DNA from 3 places in the Desulfosporosinus youngiae DSM 17734 genome. Region 3 is predicted to be linked to each of the others. Evidence: riboswitches for the same ligand, from Rfam matches in the RefSeq annotation. Region 3 holds a riboswitch; each other region holds the start of a gene.
The links. Region 3 has a riboswitch for S-adenosylmethionine ahead of DESYODRAFT_RS01645 (homocysteine biosynthesis protein). Riboswitches for the same ligand answer to the same signal wherever they lie in the genome.

Region 1 (6,417 bases), 120 kb from region 3:
CCAGGCCACCTTAAGACTCTGAAGGTCAGATGAATACATAAAGAGCCGCGCCAGATACTAGATAGCGCGGCTCTTTATGTCTCTCGTTCTAGCCTGAAATAGATCGCCATTGCCTATGATAACCAATGACTTAGTCTACGCAATACATATCCTTAAAATAACGGTAAATTATATAAATAGTCATTAGTAAACCCAAAGGGAGGTCTTTTATGAAATCCGATCATAAAACGGATACTTTAGCCAATATGGATCCATCTATGCAAAGAGTAGCTGTTGGCATCCACGGTATACCTGAATTAAAGCGCGACGAAAAAATCAACTATCTTGGAGAATTCCGCGAACGCATAATCCGGCGTTTAACCAAAAAACAAGTTGCTGAGAAATCCATCTATCCCGAAATAGAAAAAGCCTTAAGTCATAGGGAAAGCTCAAGAATGCTTATAAATGGCAGCTTAAGCCCTCAGTTTACCGATAAGTACCTTAAACTCGCCCGAAAAATGAAAAAATCCTACACGGTAATTCATGATCCTGAGCTCACAGGGGAGACGGGATTAGTGGTAATAAGTAATGATGCTGTTGATATACAAGATATTGATGTTTAAATAATTCTAGTGGGGATCATGGATAAACTGTTATTCCTCTTCCCCACAAACAGTCTCCCTTTCACAAGACAAGTTACAACGGTTGGTTAACTCCAGCTACTAAATTGCGATTCCCTTTTTGCTCAGCTTTCTCCATGTAGCAGACTCCAAGGTTAAGAGTTGTTCCGTAAAAACTTCCCTGGCCTCGGACGTTTCCTGGTTTTTCGGTCCTATTAAGTAAAAAGAACGCGTAAGGGGATTTCCCTTAATTCTGATCGTCTTAAATTCTTTCGCATTGAGCTCCTTTCGTACAATCCAACGTGAGACAAGGGCAATTCCTAACCCAGCCGTAACAGCCTGCTTAATGGCTTGGCCACTTCCAAAGATATAAGACTTTCTGACATGAATACCCCATTCTTTGAAAAGCTTGTCACTAAACGCACGAGTTCCGGAACCGCTTTCTCTGAGAATCCATACTTGGTCTTGAAGGTGCTCAGACGTAACAATCGGAAGTCTTGCTAAAGGATGTTGATTTGGTACTAATAAAATAATTTCATCCTCCATTAAAGGGCGGACAAGGATGTCCGAATGATCAACTTCTCCTTCCACAAGGGCAATGTCTAAGTGATTAGCCTGTACCCCTCGAATTATCTCTCTCGTATTAGCAATCGAGGTTTCAATTTCCACTTTCGGATATTGAGCAGCAAATTCGGCCACTACAAAGGGCAAAATGTATTCTCCAATTGTATAGCTGGCCCCCACTCTCAAATTTCCTGTGACCACATTTGAGATTCTCTTAATTTCCTGTTTAGCCTTATCTTGCAATTGCAAAATTTGCTTAGCGTATTCATAATATATCTCACCCGATTGGGTGAGCTCCAAATGGTTTGACGAGTTATCAATCAACTTTGTGCCAAGTTCTTCTTCTAAGCCTTGGATTTGTAAACTGACATCAGGATGGGATAGGTAAAGTTCCTCTGCAGCATCAGAAGAATTCTTATTTTCAACAATGGTAACAAAGATTTTTAAAGGATCATTTATAATCACAGATTACACCTCATTTAGGATCTCTTAACAAACATAGTTTGTATAATGATACTGCTTTTCCTGGGATTCTACAACGTCCTATTCCTTACAATCTTCCCCATTTTTCCAGACAATATCCTTATCAGCATCATTGTAGGGTTTTCCTGGGGTATATTCAGCTCATTTACTCTAAATTTCGCCCCCTGTCACACCCAGAATTTAGCAGGAATTTCACGTTGACATCGATAGAAATTTGTTTTATAGTAAGCTATATTCCAAGTAAAACAATAGAATATCAAATTTTCTCTTATCAAGAGCGGCGGAGGGACTGGCCCTATGATGCCCGGCAACCGATAGCGTAAGCTATGAGGTGCTAATTCCAGCAGAACCCCAGGTTCTGAGAGATGAGAGTAGCGCGTTAAATAACATGACGACTGCTTCTCTTGAAGCAGTCGTTTTTATTTAAACCTTTTTCATCCTTGATCCGGCTCATCGGTTTTCCCAAGCAGTATCTCAACTAAAAAAAACTAGGAGGATTTATCATGACTAACACACGACAACCAGGTATCGAAACTATTTCCCTGCATGGAGGGCAAAGCCCGGATCTCGCCACAAATTCACGCGCCGTTCCCATCTACCAGACATCCTCCTTCGTCTTCAACGACACAGATCATGCTGCCAATTTATTCGGCTTAAAAGAACCAGGCAATATCTACACCCGGATCATGAATCCTACCCAAGACGTTTTTGAGCAGCGTATCGCCCTGCTCGAAGGGGGGATCGGAGCACTTGCCACTGCCTCCGGCCAAGCCGCCATAACCTATGCTCTTTTAAACATCGCCCAAGCCGGGGATGAAATTGTGGCTTCCAGCTCTCTTTACGGCGGCACTTTCACATTATTCGCCTATACATTCGCTAAGCTTGGCATCAAAGTCCACTTCGTTGATGTTGATAAACCGGAAGAATTCCGTTCTAAAATCACGGAAAATACCAAAGCTTTATACACAGAAACCATCGGAAATCCACTCATCAATGTTGCCGACCTGGAGGAAATTGCCCGTATTGCTCACGAAAACGGTCTTCCGCTTATTGTTGACAATACTTTCGCTTCCCCCTATTTATGCCGGCCTATTGAGTTCGGAGCGGACATCGTAGTGCATTCTGCTACTAAATTCATTGGCGGACACGGTACTTCCATTGGAGGAGTAATTGTTGACTCAGGAAAATTCGACTGGAACAACGGCAAGTTCCCCGGACTCAGTCAGCCGGACCCCAGCTACCATGGTATTGTCTTTACAGAAGCCTGTGGTAATGCTGCCTATATCACCAAAGCCAGAGTCTCTCTTCTCCGCGACACCGGGGCTTGCCTTTCCCCGTTTAACTCGTTCTTGCTCTTGCAAGGATTGGAAACCCTCCCCTTACGCATGGAACGCCATGTTGAAAACGCCAAAAAGGTGGCAGAGTTTCTCGATCAGCATGACTTAGTCACTTGGGTTAACTACCCGGGTCTTGAAAAAAACCCGTATCATGCACTGGCTCAGAAATACCTGCCTAAAGGGCCTGGCGCAATCTTCACCTTTGGCCTTAAAGGCGGTCTGAATGAGGGAAAACGATTTATTAACAGCCTTAAGCTATTTTCTCATTTAGCCAACGTCGGGGATGCCAAATCCTTGGTTATTCATCCAGCAAGCACCACCCATCAACAGCTTGATGAAGAAGCCCAACGCGGCGCAGGAGTCTCCCCGGATATGATCCGCGTATCCATCGGAATCGAAACCATTGACGACCTGCTCTATGATTTAGACCAAGCTTTAGCGGCAAGCCAGCAAGCATAATCTCAAGCTCAAACGAGACTTAATTCATCTGTCCTGCATCGAGCCTCACACCTGGAAAGGAGTTTTGCCAGTGCCCATTAAAATACCTGAAAATCTGCCCGCTCTGGATATACTGCATCAAGAAAACATTTTTGTGATGGGGGAAGAACGCGCCTTTCACCAGGACATTCGTCCTTTAAAAATCGTTATTCTCAATCTCATGCCCGTCAAAGAAACCACGGAAACACAGCTTTTAAGACTGCTCGGCAATTCCCCCTTGCAAGTTGATATTGTGCTTTTGCGCATAGACACACATACATCTAAAAATACAACCCAAGAACACCTAGATTCCTTTTATAAAAGGTTCAGTGATATCGAAAACCAAAAGTTTGACGGTATGATTATAACCGGAGCACCGGTTGAACACTTGGAATTTGAGGAAGTCACCTATTGGGAAGAGTTTAAAAGCATCTTAGCTTGGACAAAAACCCACGTAACCTCCACACTTCACATTTGCTGGGGAGCACAAGCAGGTCTTTATCATCATTATGGGATTCCTAAATACCCTCTCCCTGAGAAAATGTTTGGTATCTTCAAACACAATGTTAATAAGAGCGGTTTAAATGGGATGCAGCTTCTCAGAGGGTTTGACGATGAATTTTATGTTCCCCATTCCCGCCACACGGAAATTAAGCACTCCGACCTTGAAAAACACCCTGAATTAGAGATTTTATCAGAGTCGGACGAAGCCGGCATTTACATTGTCGTATCCAAGGATGGACGACAAGTCTTTGTAACAGGACATTCTGAATACGATACATTAACCTTGAAAGAAGAATATGACCGGGACATCTCTAAAGGGCTTTCCATTGCTCTTCCCAAAAGCTATTTCCCAAATGATGATCCAACCCGAAGACCCATTCACAACTGGCGCTCCCATACTAATCTTCTTTTTCAAAACTGGCTGAATTACTACGTCTATCAAGAAACTCCCTATGACCTGGGTGCCCGCTGAATAACAAGTTTATCAAGCTTTAAAAACAAAGTTGTCCGGACATCGGACAACTTTGTTTCTTTTTATGCACCTTTTCGCAGTTCTGCTTAGAACAATCCCGTGATTCTTCCTTCTGCATCAATATCCATTCTCGTTGCTGCAGGCCGTTTCGGCAGTCCCGGCATGGTCATAATTGCACCGGTAATTGCAACCAGGAATCCCGCTCCGGCCGAAAGACGAACTTCCCGGACGGTGATCGTGAAATCCGTCGGCCGCCCTAATCGAGCGGCATCGTCTGTGAGAGAGTATTGTGTTTTGGCCATGCAGATTGGCAAATTGCCATACCCCAACTCGACATATTTCTTTATGGAAGCTTGAGCCGTTTTATCAAAGTTAACTCCGTCCGCCCCATAAATTTCTTTAGCTATTCTGCCGATTTTCTCCTCAATGGACAGCTCTAATTCATAAAGAACCCTGAAGTTGGATACTTTGCGTTCCAGTGTGGAAAGTACGGTTTCAGCAAGCTCCACGCCGCCTTCTCCGCCCCGCGTAAATACTTCGGAAAGCGCTACCTCCGCGCCTAATTGCTGACACCTGTCCCGCACCAGGTTCAACTCCGCTTCTGTATCCGTTGGGAACCGGTTAATCGCGACAACTGCCGGAACCCCAAATTTGGCCATGTTTTCGATATGTTTCTCCAGGTTGACCACACCCCGTGCCAAAGCCTCTAAGTCTTCATTTCCCAATTGATCTTTGGCTACCCCGCCGTTCATTTTTAAGGCCCGAACCGTTGCCACAATCACCACAGCCTCCGGTTTCAAGCCACCGAAGCGGCACTTCAGATCAAAGAATTTTTCTGCTCCAAGGTCGGCGCCAAAGCCGGCTTCTGTAACTAAATAATCCGCTAGCTTGAGGCCCAGTTTCGTTGCCATAATGCTGTTGCAGCCATGGGCAATATTCGCAAATGGGCCGCCATGAATAAATACCGGCGTATTTTCCAAGGTTTGAACCAGATTTGGTTTAATGGCGTCTTTCATTAGAAGTGCCATTGCCCCTTCAGCTTCTAAATCATGGGCGGTTACAGGCTTTCCTTCATAAGTATAAGCTACCACAATCCTGCCAAAACGTTCTTTGAGATCCATTAGATCACTGGCCAAACACAGGATTGCCATGACTTCAGAGGCTACAGTAATATCATAGCCATTTTGGCGGGGAACTCCTTCCATCTTGCCGCCCAAACCTATAACAATATTGCGCAGGGCCCGATCATTCATATCTACCACGCGACGGAAAACAACTTGACGGGGATCGATATTCAGAGGGTTTCCCTGCTGAATACTATTATCCAACATCGCGGCTAAAAGACTATGAGCTGACGTAATTGCATGGAAATCCCCGGTAAAGTGAAGATTAATATCTTCCATGGGCACAACTTGAGCATACCCGCCTCCGGCCGCTCCGCCCTTAACTCCGAAACAAGGTCCAAGGGATGGTTCGCGTACCGCAATCATAGCCTTTTTGCCCATTTTGGAAAGCGCTTGCCCTAATCCCACCGTTGTTGTGGTTTTACCTTCTCCTGCAGGAGTCGGATTGATAGCCGTTACTAAAATCAGCTTGCCATTAGGCTTATCCTTTAAGCGGTTCCAAACACTCAAATTCACCTTGGCTTTGTACTTGCCATATAACTCCACTTCATCTTCTTGCAAATCAAGGGTTTTAGCAATCTCTAAGATTGGCTTCATAACTGCTGCCTGGGCGATTTCGATATCAGTTTTCATGCTCTTAACTTCCCTTCTGGTTTCTTTTTTGCAGGTAACTCCTAACTGCTGTTAAAGTCTCTTTCATAGTTTGTGTACTTTTTGCACCAATAATCCTTACTTTAGCCTCTAGTTCAGATAGAGAAATAACTGAACTTGGAAAGCATAGATGACGACGAACTAAGAGAGATGAGCTAATCATCTCCCTTAGTTCGATATTCTTGTTCACCTTGCTGCTTGGTTCG
Region 2 (6,417 bases), 340 kb from region 3:
TTGAAGCGATGCAAGCGGGTGCGGCTTTAACCATTCGAACTTATGCCTTGAGAAACGATATAATTCTTGAAGTCTGTGATCAAGGCAGAGGAGTTGATCCGGATATACTCGAAAATCTAGGGACTCCGTTTCTAACAACCAAAGAACGAGGGACCGGATTAGGGATCGCAATATGCCAGAGTATTGTTGCACGCCATAAAGCGTCAATTAGTTTTGACTCAGATCATACAGGGACAACAGTTACAGTTAGGTTTCCGTCGAGTGAGAATCTATAATTTGCATGATAATTTACCCTTTGGTTTTATTTAATAGACGCACTGCATTGGGGTTCCTTGTGAAAAATCCAGCAATTGCACGGCTTTCGAGGACTTTATGGTTGAAGGCCAGTCCAGCATGGCCAGGATGACAAGGGAACGGGGTTCATGATAGCATTTCAATGCTATCATGAACCCCGTCCTTTTGTCACGTTCTAATTTATTTTTAGAATGCCGGAACAATCGAGCCTTGATATTTTTCTTCGATGAACGTTTTAACCTCTGGTGAAGTTAGAGCTTTAGCTAGCTTTTGTAGAGCGGGATCGTCTTTACGAGTGTCCTTGACAACTAGAATATTAGCATAAGGAGAGTCTTTGTCTTCCATAATAATGGAATCATTGATTGGGTTAAGTCCGCCTTCAATGGCGAAATTTGTATTGATTACTGCGGCATTAACTTTAGGATCTTCAAGCACTCTTGGAAGCTGAGGAGCGTCGAGGGGAGTAATTTTAAGTTGCTTGAGGTTAGTCTTAATATCATTAACGGTTCCTTTGATGCCTACTCCATCGTTTAATTGAATGACGCCGGCTTTGGCCAGGAGGGCAAGGGCGCGGCCGCTGTTAGAAGGATCATTGGGAATGACTATGGTATCTCCATTTTTGAGGTCTTCCAGTTTCGTGATTTTTTTAGAGTAAACCCCCATTGGTTCGATGTGGACATTAGCAATGGAAACATTCTTCAGGGAGTGATCTTGGTTAAAGGAGTCCAGGTAAGGAGTATGTTGGAAGAAGTTAGCGTCGATATCACCTGTATCCAAGTCCAAGTTTGGGCGGACGTAATCAGTGTAATTCACGATTTGAAGGTCAACGCCTTCTTTGAGAAGAGCAGGTTTAATGTGTTCCAGGATTTCAGCATGAGGGATTGGGGTTGCCCCAACTTTAAGTACGGTGCCAGAGGACTTGTCGGAGCCACAGCCGGAAAGCACGAGGGAAAGAGAGACGAAAACAGTGAGCAAAAGGGCAAAACAGCGATGATTCTTGATTCTTGACATAATTTCTTCCTCCTATTTGTTTCATTTCTTTTGGACAGGGTTGCCTTTTCTAGGATGCAGGTAAAGCGTGGGACGGGTTCATAACTGAGGATTTAATGAGTAAGCTTGCGTGCCAGTGTGGTTCCCAGAGATTGTATGATCTGAACAATCACGACAAGAATGACGACGGTGATGATCATAATATCGGTTCGGAAACGGTTGTAACCATATTGGATGGCCAAGTCTCCTAACCCACCCCCGCCAACAGCACCGGCCATAGCGGTGTAGCCGATGACACTGATTGTCGTGATGGCAACGCCTAGAATCAGTGAAGCTTTTGCTTCAGGAAGAAGAACTTTTTGGATGATTTGTTGGGGGGAAGCTCCCATTGATAAAGCCGCTTCAATGACGCCGTAAGGAACTTCTTTGAGAGAACTTTCCACGACTCTGGCCACAAAGGGAGCAGCTGAGATGACGAGAGGAACAATAGCTGCAGTTGTACCGATCGATGAGCCAATAATGGATTTAGTGAATGGGATTAAGGCTACCAATAGGATGATGAACGGAGCGGAACGCAAGATGTTGATGACGGTGCCTAAAGTCCGCTCGACCCATGGATTGGGCATGATGTGCCCGGGAGAAGTAATGACCAAAATAATGCCTAAAGGAAGTCCCAGCAGGTAAGCCAGTACCGTGGAAGCGAGTACCATATAGAGGGTTTCGCCGGTTGCCGGTATGACAAGCCGGAATGAATCAATCCAAAAAGTCGCCTGAAAAAGCAGGGATGAATCAAAGCCCACGATGAATCACCTCCACATTTAATTTGCGAGATTCCAAGTAGCGATGGGCTGTTTTGATTTGTTCGGGGTTTCCGAGAAGTTCGATGGTAAGTGTACCAAATAATGTGGACCTCAAGTGGTCGATGCTTCCATAGAGAATATTGGCCCGGACATCGCAAGAACGCAGTAAGTCAGTGATGATTGGATCTGAGGCCCGTGAACCGAGAAATTGTATGCGAACAATTTCCGAATCTTTGTGAGTTGCAAGCTCCTGTAAAAGGTCGGCTGGAAGTTCGTTCGGAAAAACAGTTGAGATAAACTGGCGGGCGATATCTGACTGAGGTTTAATAAAAACAGATTCGACAGGACCGTTTTCAACAATGTGTGCGGCATGAATAACCGCAACATCCGTGCAGATTTCTTTGACTACTTTCATTTCATGGGTAATCATCACAATCGTTAAACCAAGTTTCTGGTTGATATCCCGCAAAAGATTGAGAATAGAAAGGGTGGTCTGCGGATCTAAGGCTGAGGTGGCTTCGTCACATAAGAGGACTTGTGGCTTGGTGGCGAGTGCCCGGGCAATTCCAACCCGTTGTTTTTGGCCGCCGCTTAATTGCGCAGGATAAACAGACGCTTTATCTTCGAGACCAACTAAATGGAGTAATTCTTTGACCCGTACCGAGATTTCCTTCTTAGACACTCCGGCGATTTCCAGGGGGAAGGCAATGTTTTCCTCTACGGTCCGTGATAGAAGAAGATAAAAATGTTGAAAGATCATGCCAATATTCTGACGCGCATGACGCAGTTCCTTGCCGGAAAGCTGTGTCAGGTCTTGGCCGGCGACAATGATGTGACCACTCGTTGGTTTCTCGAGAAGGTTTAAGCAGCGCACTAATGTGCTTTTTCCTGCACCGCTCAATCCAATAATCCCGTAGATGGACCCCTGCGAAATGTTCAAGGATACATTATCAAGGGCAATGACGTTCCCTTGACGAGAAGAATATTGCTTTACTAATTGTTTAATCTGAATCAAAGGTTATTGCTCCTTTGCATAATTAATTTATGCCCAGCGGTTTTATACACAACAAAACTCCGCGAAGAAAACCCGCGGAGTACCATTCGGTTTTCCTCTTATCTCCCAGATTTCTCTGCAGGAGTTAGCACCGTGCAAAAATGCCGGTTGCCGGGCTTCATCGGGCCAGTCCCTCCACCTACTCTGAATAAGAGTCTACTATGAGGTTTTACTGTGTCTAAGAATTACTAAAGCTATCCATAGTTTAGCATAGGGAAGATAGGGTTGGCAAGAGATAAAATTTATACGGGTTTAATTTATACTTGAACTAAAAAAGCTTGACAATAACACAACACTTTAATAGATTAAAGGGAGACAGTGACCTTGTTCAATTATTTGGGAGGGGAAAGCCATGTCAAGCGATGAGCGTTTACAAAATCCCTTAAATGATGCCCTAGTAGAAGCCGTTTTATTGCTTAAGAGCAAAGAAGAGTGTTATCGGTTCTTTGAAGATATCGCGACAGTTGCTGAAATCAAGGCTTTGGCTCAGCGTTTGGAAGTCGCTAAGATGCTGCAAAGGAACGAGACCTATACCGCAATTACGGAAAGAACCGGAGTAAGTACTGCAACGATCAGTCGTGTGAAGCGCTGCTTGAATTTCGGAGCAGATGGTTATCAGCTTATCTTACGGCGTTTAAAGGAGCAGAACGCACAGAAAAATGACGGTCATGAAGGAGAAGCATAAATGTTGAGAACGAATTTAGGGTTGCGTATACCAAAGGGCATGCGGGATCTATTACCTGAGGAAATCGCTGTTCAAGAGGAGTTAGAGGAAAAAGTTCTGGCCCTTTTCCGGCAGTGGTCTTATCAGAAAGTATTGACTCCAACCTTGGAATATTCGGCTTGTGTTCAGCCGGATGTTGACCAGGACGATTTGCTGTACAAGTTTTTTGACCGTGAAGGGCATATATTAACCTTACGCCCCGAACTGACGATACCGATCGCCCGTCTTGTCGGTACACGTATGAGGGGGGGAGAATTTCCCCTGCGCTTATGTTATGGTGCAGATGTCTATCGAAATACCAATGTCAGGCACAGAGAGTTCCGACAATTGGGTGTAGAACTGGTGGGTTCTGACCAGGAACTGGCAGACGCTGAAGTGATTGCCCTTGCTGTAGAAGCTATCGCAGGTTTGGGCCTGGAAAATTATCAATTTAATCTGGGACATATGGGGATTTTTTCGGGACTCATGCTGGAAGCCGGAGTGGATGAGGGGATACAGGCCAAATTAGAAGAAGTATTAGCTCGTAAGGACATGGTGGGCGTGGAAAGCTGTGTCAGACAAAGTGGATTACCGGGACGGGTTCAGGAGCTACTGCTTCGGTTACCCCATTTTCACGGGGGAGAGGAAATTCTGGATGAAGTCCTCGGTTGGAGTGAGAGACCCGCAATTCGGGCAGCAGTCGAAAGTCTAAGGAGAATTTATCAGTATTTAAATGATTTTGGTGTTCAGGAGAATGTGTCCTTAGATCTGGGAATACTTCGGGGTTTTTCATATTATACTGGGGTGATTTTTGAAGGGTATGTTCCGGGAATAGGTTTTCCGGTCGTTGAGGGCGGACGTTATGATGCCTTATATGCCGACTTTGGTATCCCTCAGCCGGCAACCGGGTTTGCGATACATTTAGGCAATCTCTTGGAACAATTTCCGCTGCCAAATGTCGAGGGAGCAGATGTCTTAGTTTATGGATCCGATGCGAAGCAGGTCATTCGCCGGAGCCAGGCTTTGAGGGCCTTGGGGAAACGGGTAGAGATGTCTCTCGGAGTTTTAGGCAATGATGAGGCAGGGAAAATAGCGCGGCAAAAGAATATTGCTCAGGTTTTATGTGTTGATGGAGAAAGTTTGTGAAGACAAATAATTTGAAATAATTGGATGAGTTCAGCACTTTTTTAGGCTGGAATATTATATAATGACATATTGGAGATACATCTGGATAAGGGGTGTAAAAATTGCGTAAACTTGCGGTACTTACAGGCGGGGGAGATTGTCCGGGGCTCAATGCGGTGATTCGGGCAATTGCTAAGAGTGCACATGGATATGGACTCGAAGTGCTTGGAATCAGAGATGGTTTTCGTGGAGCGGTAGAAGGGGATTTTGTGCCCCTTTCTCTGCGGGAGGTTTCGGGTATTTTACCACGTGGCGGCACGATTTTAGGAACAACGAATCGAGATAACCCTTTTGCTTATCAAACAAAACTAAATGGGGTAACTCAACCGGTGGATCGCTCAGATGATGTCATCCGGAATTTACAAGAGCAGGGTGTGGATGCCTTGCTGGCAATTGGGGGAGACGGAAGTCTGAAGATCGCCCTTGAGTTTGCCAATAAAGGGCTTAAAGTGATCGGAATTCCCAAGACGATTGACAATGATTTAATGGCTACGGATCAAACCTTTGGTTTCCAAACGGCGGTAGCTACGGCCCAAGAAGCCTTAGACCGTTTACATACCACCGCGGAATCCCATCACCGGGTTATGATTCTTGAAGTCATGGGGCGCTATGCGGGCTGGATTGCTTTGTATGCCGGGGTAGCAGGAGGAGCGGATGTTATCCTGATTCCCGAAATTCCTTATAATCTAAACCGGGTTGCGCTGTGCATTCAACAACGGGCCAGACAAGGAAAGAAATTCAGCATTATTGTCGCGGCAGAGGGAGCGAAACCACTGGGCGGGGAAATGGTTGTCGAGCGCATGATGGAGGGGCGAGTTGACCCGATTAAACTGGGGGGGATTGGCGCCAAAATAGGTCGTGATCTTGAAGAACATCATGGGATGGAAACTCGGGTGACGGTGCTCGGACATCTTCAACGGGGTGGTTCCCCCAATGCCTATGATCGTGTACTTTCTACACGTTACGGAACGTCGGCAGTTGACGCTGCACTTGAGGAGGAATTCGGAATCATGGTCGCTCTTCAGGGCAGAGAGATTGTACGGGTCCCTCTTCGTGAAGCGGTTGATCAAATTAAACTTGTGCCCTTGAATGATCCGTTGTTGTTAGCGGCGCGCACTCTTGGCATGGAGTTTGGCGATTAGTTCTAAAAAGGATAGGGAGGCTTGAACGATGGAGGGCAAATTATCTGCAGCGGAGTTTGAGAGTTTCCTTGATGAGACTTGCGACGCTTTACGTGGAGACCGGGAGGCTGTGGGATTTAAGGAGTATGTGATAGCCATCGTTTTTTTAAAACGTTTGAACGACCGATTTAATATGGAACGAGAGGTTCGGCGCAATAAACTTATGGCCAAGGGCTTATCTCAAAATGAAATAGAAGAGGATTTGGAAAA
Region 3 (6,417 bases):
GACTTGATTTATATCAGTCATTTCCAACCCACCTTAAAAACGTTTTTAGTTGTCAATTAAATCTATGCATATGATATATTATGTTAATAGCATCAATTTTGAGCTTGAACCCAAATTCGTAATCTAGTCGAATTCTCTGACCAGAAGCTTAATCTTGTGTAACGTAAAAATTTAGTTGGGGTAATAAGAATTAATTTCCCTAGATTAACATCATGTGTAGTTCCCTCTTCTGCCCAGTGAACGCCATCAGGGCTAAGCTCTGCTTGTGCGTATGCAGGTTGGCTGCCGACATTTAAAACCGCAAAGGAACAACGAGTAAGCCCCGAAATGTCGCGGGTAATCGTTGAGGCTATAGTTTCACTAGCCGTAACATCTTCAAGACTTTCATAAAACCCATGCCCGCTAATTTCCATTTGCACTCGACCACATACTGAAGTCGCTATGGGAACTTGATGACTTCCAAATATCTGTACTTTGTCTCGAATCGGCGTCAGATTTCGAACATCAGCATTTACATTTGCTTGAACGTTTACCGGTATCTTAAGGGGAATTGGGTCAGCAAGCTGAATTGGCTTAATTATTTCTCCAATTGTCTGTATAGAATTAATACGGCAGGGCTTTTGTTTAACCTTTTTCACACGCCTTTTCATACAGTTCGGAAACAATGAATATCCTATTATCTTGTATATATCCAAAGATCCTGGTCCAATAATTCCAGTTTCTAAACGCAAGAAATCCACATCAGATCCGGCACTAATGACCTGCTTTATCTGTTCTCGCTCTAACCCTAGTCCAAAGCAATATTCCCAAGGCTTGGATACTTCTCCTTTTGAAGAAATTGGGTAAATACGTAAATAAGCCTGAATGTTAGCCCTATCACCTCTTAGGGTAGTTTTAATGAGCCATTCCCTGACATTTCCAACGTTGAGAGCCGCCTCAGGCACCTGGATAATTCCCGCTCGTAGGGCAGTTGTATTACTAATCTCCAGAAATGGGCCTTCCCGAGGTTCCTGCTTAAAACTCCAACTAGATTGTTTATTTCCCCCGATTTCGCACCAGGCGTCTGGAAAACTTTCCTGAAAGTTGCTTTTTCTTAGAAAATCGCCGTTAGGTACTCTATTGAATGTGCCCTTTATAGTTTTTTTCATCTTAAGGTCCCTCCCACACTTGGACAGTTAATAAAGTACATTCAACTTATCCTATCTGTCAACACCTAAAAATATCACTAACTAGACAACCTTATAAAGACAAAAATCTTAACCCTCCGACAAATTGGAGATTGAATGGAAAAACAAAGTTCTTCAATAACAATGAGTCTTAAATATTTAGGGAAATGTCATTTCTTTCTTTTTATTTTCTATAAACGGCTATCTTCTTCTTATTTTTAGAATTTATTTAAAAAGGGGAATTATTTCGCTCTAAGTTGAGTGGTATTAATGAATTAACTGCTTTTATTAAAAATTCCTAAAAACTGGGCATTGATTCCTCCCTCAATTCGTGCTAAATTTGTATCATACAAGTTATATAAAAGAAATTTAAGACATTAGCGCAAAAACTTAAACCTCCCGACGGGGAGGTTTCTTTTTTTACTTTTATAAAGGAAAAGGAAGAGACTAAATCTTGATATATCTCTTCCTTTTAAAGCCTATTATTTTATAGGTTAAGCATTATCTTCAAACTTCATATCGTTTTTAAATATTGGTAGACTGCCACATTAATATACTCATTAAGCATTAATCGGCAGTAGTTTCACACTTCCCCAAACCGCTAGTCGGTCGTCCTTGATAACCAGAATCCCTGTGACTCCGTTAATCTGAGAAGCAAATTCAATGGCTCCTTCTAAATCTTCCACTGTCTGAACAAGGTTCCCAGTTGCTGTGGCTACTGCATCCGCTAAGGGGACCGAGGAGGAGAGTATAACTACAGCGTCCGCTTTTCCAAAACTCAAAGAATGACCCACTTTGCCAGAAGAAGTACAAATTCCAAGGGGAGTCTGATTCGGTCTGACCTCAATTGCCACACGATTTGATAGTGGTGATTCTCCTGCAAAAATCCCAACCTTGCGAATCCGAGTTGTACGCACAAAGATATCCCCACCGTTTTCCACGATTACATCTCGCGAACGCTTGGCGACAGATTTTCCAACCCACTCTGCTACCGCCCCAGCAACCGCTGCCATTGGCCCAACTCCAGCCAGACGCCCAGCTTCCGCCATAGTCTGGACAATTCCAGGAGCATCTGGTAACACGGGGTAGGGGGTTAAAGCGGTTAAAAAAGCCTGATCCTTTTGAATATAGTCTTCCAGGGGTTTACGACAGGCCTGAATCGTCTCGGCTACCCACTCAACCAATTCAGGGGAGAATCGTTCTTTCCGAACCCCAATATCCAGATCTGTTTCCTTCACAACAAGCTGAAAATGAACTAAATCCTCTTGGCGATGATTCTGCCGATAACTCCGTTCTATATAATCCAATTACAGACGAACCTCCATAGCCCACATTGGGCAGACCTTCACACAAAGCTGGCAAAATACACACTGGTCTCCATCAAAACCTACTTCCATAGATGGGCGTTTCATATATAAAGCACCGGTTGGGCAAGCCCCTGTGCACGCTCCACACATGACACATTTATCTTCATTGCGAACGATTTCTTGATTAAGGGCCTGAACTGATACTCCTAGATCTCGCAAATAGTTTAGCCCATTTTCACTTTGATCTCCGGTAACCTCTAAGATCATTGTACCTTCTTTTTGAGGGTTGACGTCCGCTTTCACGATATTAACCACTAGATCGTAATCTTTAACCAAGCGATAAACTATAGGCTTAACCGAGATGTCTGTCCCAAAACGCAAAACAATTCTTTTCGGCGACACTTTAATCAATCCTCCTTTATACTGTGAGCGATAAAACCATCAGCAGGTGAAGGAAGAGTTTTAACCGGTTCTGTCAACTGAAACTCTCCTTTTTGAATCCACCCTTTTAAGGTAGCGGCAACCTCCCGGGCCCGCGGCAAACTCGACAATGGAGCCGTGGGCACTTCCTTACCATTGACGGCAATCTTCCCGCTCCTGAGATCTGCATAACTGACATATCCCAGATTCCCCGGTGTAAACGAAGGATATGCTTCGCCATAGTCGACGATAGGGGCAAACAGCTCTTCATCCTTCTTAGCAGCATAGCGAGCGATTTCCTCATTTAGAATGGGGATAGGTATGCCAATTCCAACACTGAGCGTTGCACCATATCCCAGATAGCTGGTACCAACAAGCCAGCGAGGGCTCATTTGTTTTAAGTCCCCTGTGAGGGCAAGTGTCCCCCCTGCACTGCCGAGTTCTTTGCCCTCTACATCAATCATAGATGGGAAATGCTGGGTTCCGTTCCAGGCAACATAGCCAATCCCACCGCCAAGGAATATTTTGGTTCCCACTCCGATTGTTTTAAAGTGCGGATCTTTTAAAAGCGGGCTCAGCTGCCCTGCCGTGGAAAAATTGGCATTTCCTAAATGAGGTTTAATCATTCCCATATACGTATATATCGTGCGATTGGTCAGATTTACGGCACAATTGTAATTTTGATAGGCATTGCGAGGATTAAAGAGAATTGCCTCATTGATCTCATCTAACGTAATGGTCGTTTCAAGGCTTCGACGGGGATAACAGTCTGTACCATAGCCTAACGCTTTGAGTTTAACCGGTTTGCGTGCGACGAGGTCAGAAATGACATGCCCGCCCCCATATCTGAATTCACCCGGATAATTGCTGTTTAACGGATCATCTTCATGCATCTCAGTCGCACCGATATAGGCATCAACTGCTGCTATTCCTGTATAAGCAGCGACCCCGTTCAGCCAAACTTTCTGCATTTTCATCCGCGGCTTTGTATGACCAAAACTCAAAAAGGCACCTGAAGAACACATTGGCGCGAACGTGCCTGTCGTAACCACATCAACCTCTTGGGCTGCTTTGGAGAGACCTTTTTCCTCCACAATAGCAATAAGCTCTTCGGCTGTCACAACAACTGCTTTACCAGCTTTGATCTTAGAATTAATTTCCGCATACGTCTTTTCTACACTCATGACTCCACCTCCAGATTTGTTACACCTTCTGCACCTAAATTCCGCCAAGAATTAACCTGTCTCATATCCAAGGTCCAATATGAACTTTGATTAGCTTCAACTAGACTTCAGAGGTAAAATAAAAAAATAATAAATAGAAAAGACCCCTTCTATGATAGAAGAGGCCAAAATCTCATTATTCGACACTCCTCTTATCTGCCAGGAAAATCTCTCCTGCAAGAATTAGCACCATGCTTCGTCCACACCATGGACATGTCGTAGTTTAAAAGCTGGTTGCCGGGCTTCATAGGGCTAGTCCCTCCACCACTCCGGATAAGAGCCTATTAATTCAATTTATTATGCTGAGTCTAACATCTAGCTTATGTTATGTCAATATGGTTTTTTAGATGTTTTTAGAAGTTAATGGTATAGTCTAATTTAATAGATGTAAAAAATTTCATATATAAAACATAATATAATCGACATATTCCTCCATATAATAGTGGTAAGTTTTTTTCATTTTCTTCATGTAGTTAGTCCTCTTCTTTGATCTCCTTAAACTCTAAGGAGATCCTTTTTTATGTCTTTGATAACGCACTTTGTCCTACTTTAACCTTACTCTAACGTGTCATAACTCCTTTGTCCGGGGGTACCCGCATACTGGCAGCCTGGAATGACTGGAATCTTAAAGGATTTTAAATTTGCGGGTAAAGGTCTAATTTAAACATAATTAAGCAACTATTGGGTATTCTAAACGTATTCCAATGTAAAGGGAGGATTACTATGAATCAGCCCAAGCAAGCTAAAAAACCATTTCCTAAGCGCGAAGACCTACCCTTTAACCACCAAGCCGATCAGGACGGGCGCACGGATTATGGCCGGGATGGACAAATAACGTACAATCCTAGCTAATTACAGGGGAGGTATCTAGATGTCAAATAAAGCAACAGATAAAGCTCAAACTGGAAAACCAGATCGAGGTAAAAATTCTCCATTTAAGAAAAAAACTCCTCAAAGCCGGGCATAAGCCCGGCTCTTCACATGAAAAGACTATTGCTCCCCCAAAGACGTCTTAACATGAACATACAAATAAAGATAAGGCATTCTCATGAAAAATGCCTTACCCACAGGAACAACTTGGCAGAAAAAATCATGCTCTCAACTGAAATCAACGGTCAACTTAGCTCTATGACATCCGTAACAGAATCAGCGAGATGTTATTTGCCTTTATAGTAATCGGATATAAGTTCATAGACCTTCCTCAAAATGGACATTTCACTATCGTTATCGGATACCACTTCTTTGTCCATCAGATTATAAATTCTGACTACATCCTCGCCATACCCTTTCCCCGGAACTGCCCAATGTCCATTTAAATCTTCCCAGTTCGGACAACTTCCTCTCTTAATCAAATCAAAACGGGGGTCTACCTTTGGAACTCCTGCCGGCAAAGGATCCGCTGTTGCATAGGCAAATAAGTGCTCTAAGTGAGCCAACACTCCTTCCTCCTTTGTAGAAAATGTCGCGCCTTGAGCTCCGCCTCCTGTAGCCCCAATTCCAGCAAAATTGTTTTGCTCAGCTTTGACGGCCCCATTGAATTTGAGGAAACCGGTTTCCTTTATCATTTGGGCCACCGCATACCCCCATCTAATGTCTAACATTTCCCCATTCTTCTTGTATAGGGGGATAATATCTGGTGCATTAGGATTATACTTCAATAGATACTGCTTACACTGCTCAATAGTGACCGTTTCTTTACCCATTATAGGAGTTTTTAAGACTATTTGGTTTGTCAAATACTCGAAAATATTCACACCGTCTGACGTCCGCTGTACAATCCCCTTTGATGCCTGGCCGCTATCAATGGCTTTTTTCACCTCAGTGATCGCATGGTCCCGAGAACTTAAAGCCATGATCTGCTTACCATCTAATATGACTCGATACATACTATTAGGGTTGGGCAGTGAAGATGTTGATTCTTTGTATTGAATGCCAAAATAATCACAGATCCCTTTAGCGTGAGCTACAGCAAGTGCTTGACGAAAATTAGGTTCCCTTAACTTTTCTGCATCTGCTGTCTTATCGATAAACCCATTCTCAGTCAAAATTGCAGGCATGCTTGTTTCCCTAAGCACCATAATATTCTGGGTTTTTATTCCGCGATTTGTCCATCCTCCAGTTTGAACGAGAAACGGCAATACCTTTTTAGCAGCGATTTCGGCCTTTCCTCCGAGTCCTATGATCAGCACCTCTACCCCTGTACCCCCACCGGCATTTATATGGACAGAAACAAACAGGTCTGCTTTCGCTGATTCTGCTCTCTCGACTCGAGCCCGTAATTCTCCATTTAGGTCATTTTCA

Region 1: it holds a riboswitch for S-adenosylmethionine, as region 3 does, so the genes downstream of both, DESYODRAFT_RS02175 (homocysteine synthase) here and DESYODRAFT_RS01645 (homocysteine biosynthesis protein) in region 3, are expected to answer to the same signal.
Region 2: it holds a riboswitch for S-adenosylmethionine, as region 3 does, so the genes downstream of both, DESYODRAFT_RS03160 (methionine ABC transporter ATP-binding protein) here and DESYODRAFT_RS01645 (homocysteine biosynthesis protein) in region 3, are expected to answer to the same signal.

What each region holds. Positions count from the first base shown of each region.
Region 1 is NZ_CM001441.1:443,747-450,163, reverse strand. Features, by position in the region: gene DESYODRAFT_RS02190 (HAD family hydrolase) at 1-22, shown strand, start outside; gene DESYODRAFT_RS02185 (YueI family protein) at 210-602, shown strand; gene DESYODRAFT_RS02180 (LysR family transcriptional regulator) at 702-1,625, opposite strand; SAM riboswitch class I at 1,912-2,018, shown strand; gene DESYODRAFT_RS02175 (homocysteine synthase) at 2,150-3,442, shown strand; gene metA (homoserine O-acetyltransferase MetA) at 3,513-4,436, shown strand; gene DESYODRAFT_RS02165 (formate--tetrahydrofolate ligase) at 4,523-6,193, opposite strand; gene cooS (anaerobic carbon-monoxide dehydrogenase catalytic subunit) at 6,398-6,417, opposite strand, start outside.
Region 2 is NZ_CM001441.1:660,856-667,272, forward strand. Features, by position in the region: gene DESYODRAFT_RS03145 (PAS domain S-box protein) at 1-275, shown strand, start outside; gene DESYODRAFT_RS27890 (hypothetical protein) at 306-446, opposite strand; gene DESYODRAFT_RS03150 (MetQ/NlpA family ABC transporter substrate-binding protein) at 481-1,305, opposite strand; gene DESYODRAFT_RS03155 (methionine ABC transporter permease) at 1,398-2,084, opposite strand; gene DESYODRAFT_RS03160 (methionine ABC transporter ATP-binding protein) at 2,074-3,099, opposite strand; SAM riboswitch class I at 3,195-3,293, opposite strand; gene DESYODRAFT_RS03165 (YerC/YecD family TrpR-related protein) at 3,491-3,823, shown strand; gene hisZ (ATP phosphoribosyltransferase regulatory subunit) at 3,824-4,987, shown strand; gene DESYODRAFT_RS03175 (6-phosphofructokinase) at 5,089-6,168, shown strand; gene DESYODRAFT_RS03180 (type I restriction-modification system subunit M N-terminal domain-containing protein) at 6,197-6,417, shown strand, end outside.
Region 3 is NZ_CM001441.1:319,388-325,804, reverse strand. Features, by position in the region: gene DESYODRAFT_RS01665 (DUF6385 domain-containing protein) at 1-21, opposite strand, end outside; gene DESYODRAFT_RS01660 (DUF6385 domain-containing protein) at 93-1,148, opposite strand; gene DESYODRAFT_RS01655 (UPF0280 family protein) at 1,727-2,473, opposite strand; gene DESYODRAFT_RS01650 (NIL domain-containing protein) at 2,474-2,875, opposite strand; gene DESYODRAFT_RS01645 (homocysteine biosynthesis protein) at 2,881-4,077, opposite strand; SAM riboswitch class I at 4,266-4,396, opposite strand; gene DESYODRAFT_RS29450 (hypothetical protein) at 4,840-4,968, shown strand; gene DESYODRAFT_RS01640 (N-acetylmuramoyl-L-alanine amidase) at 5,274-6,417, opposite strand, start outside.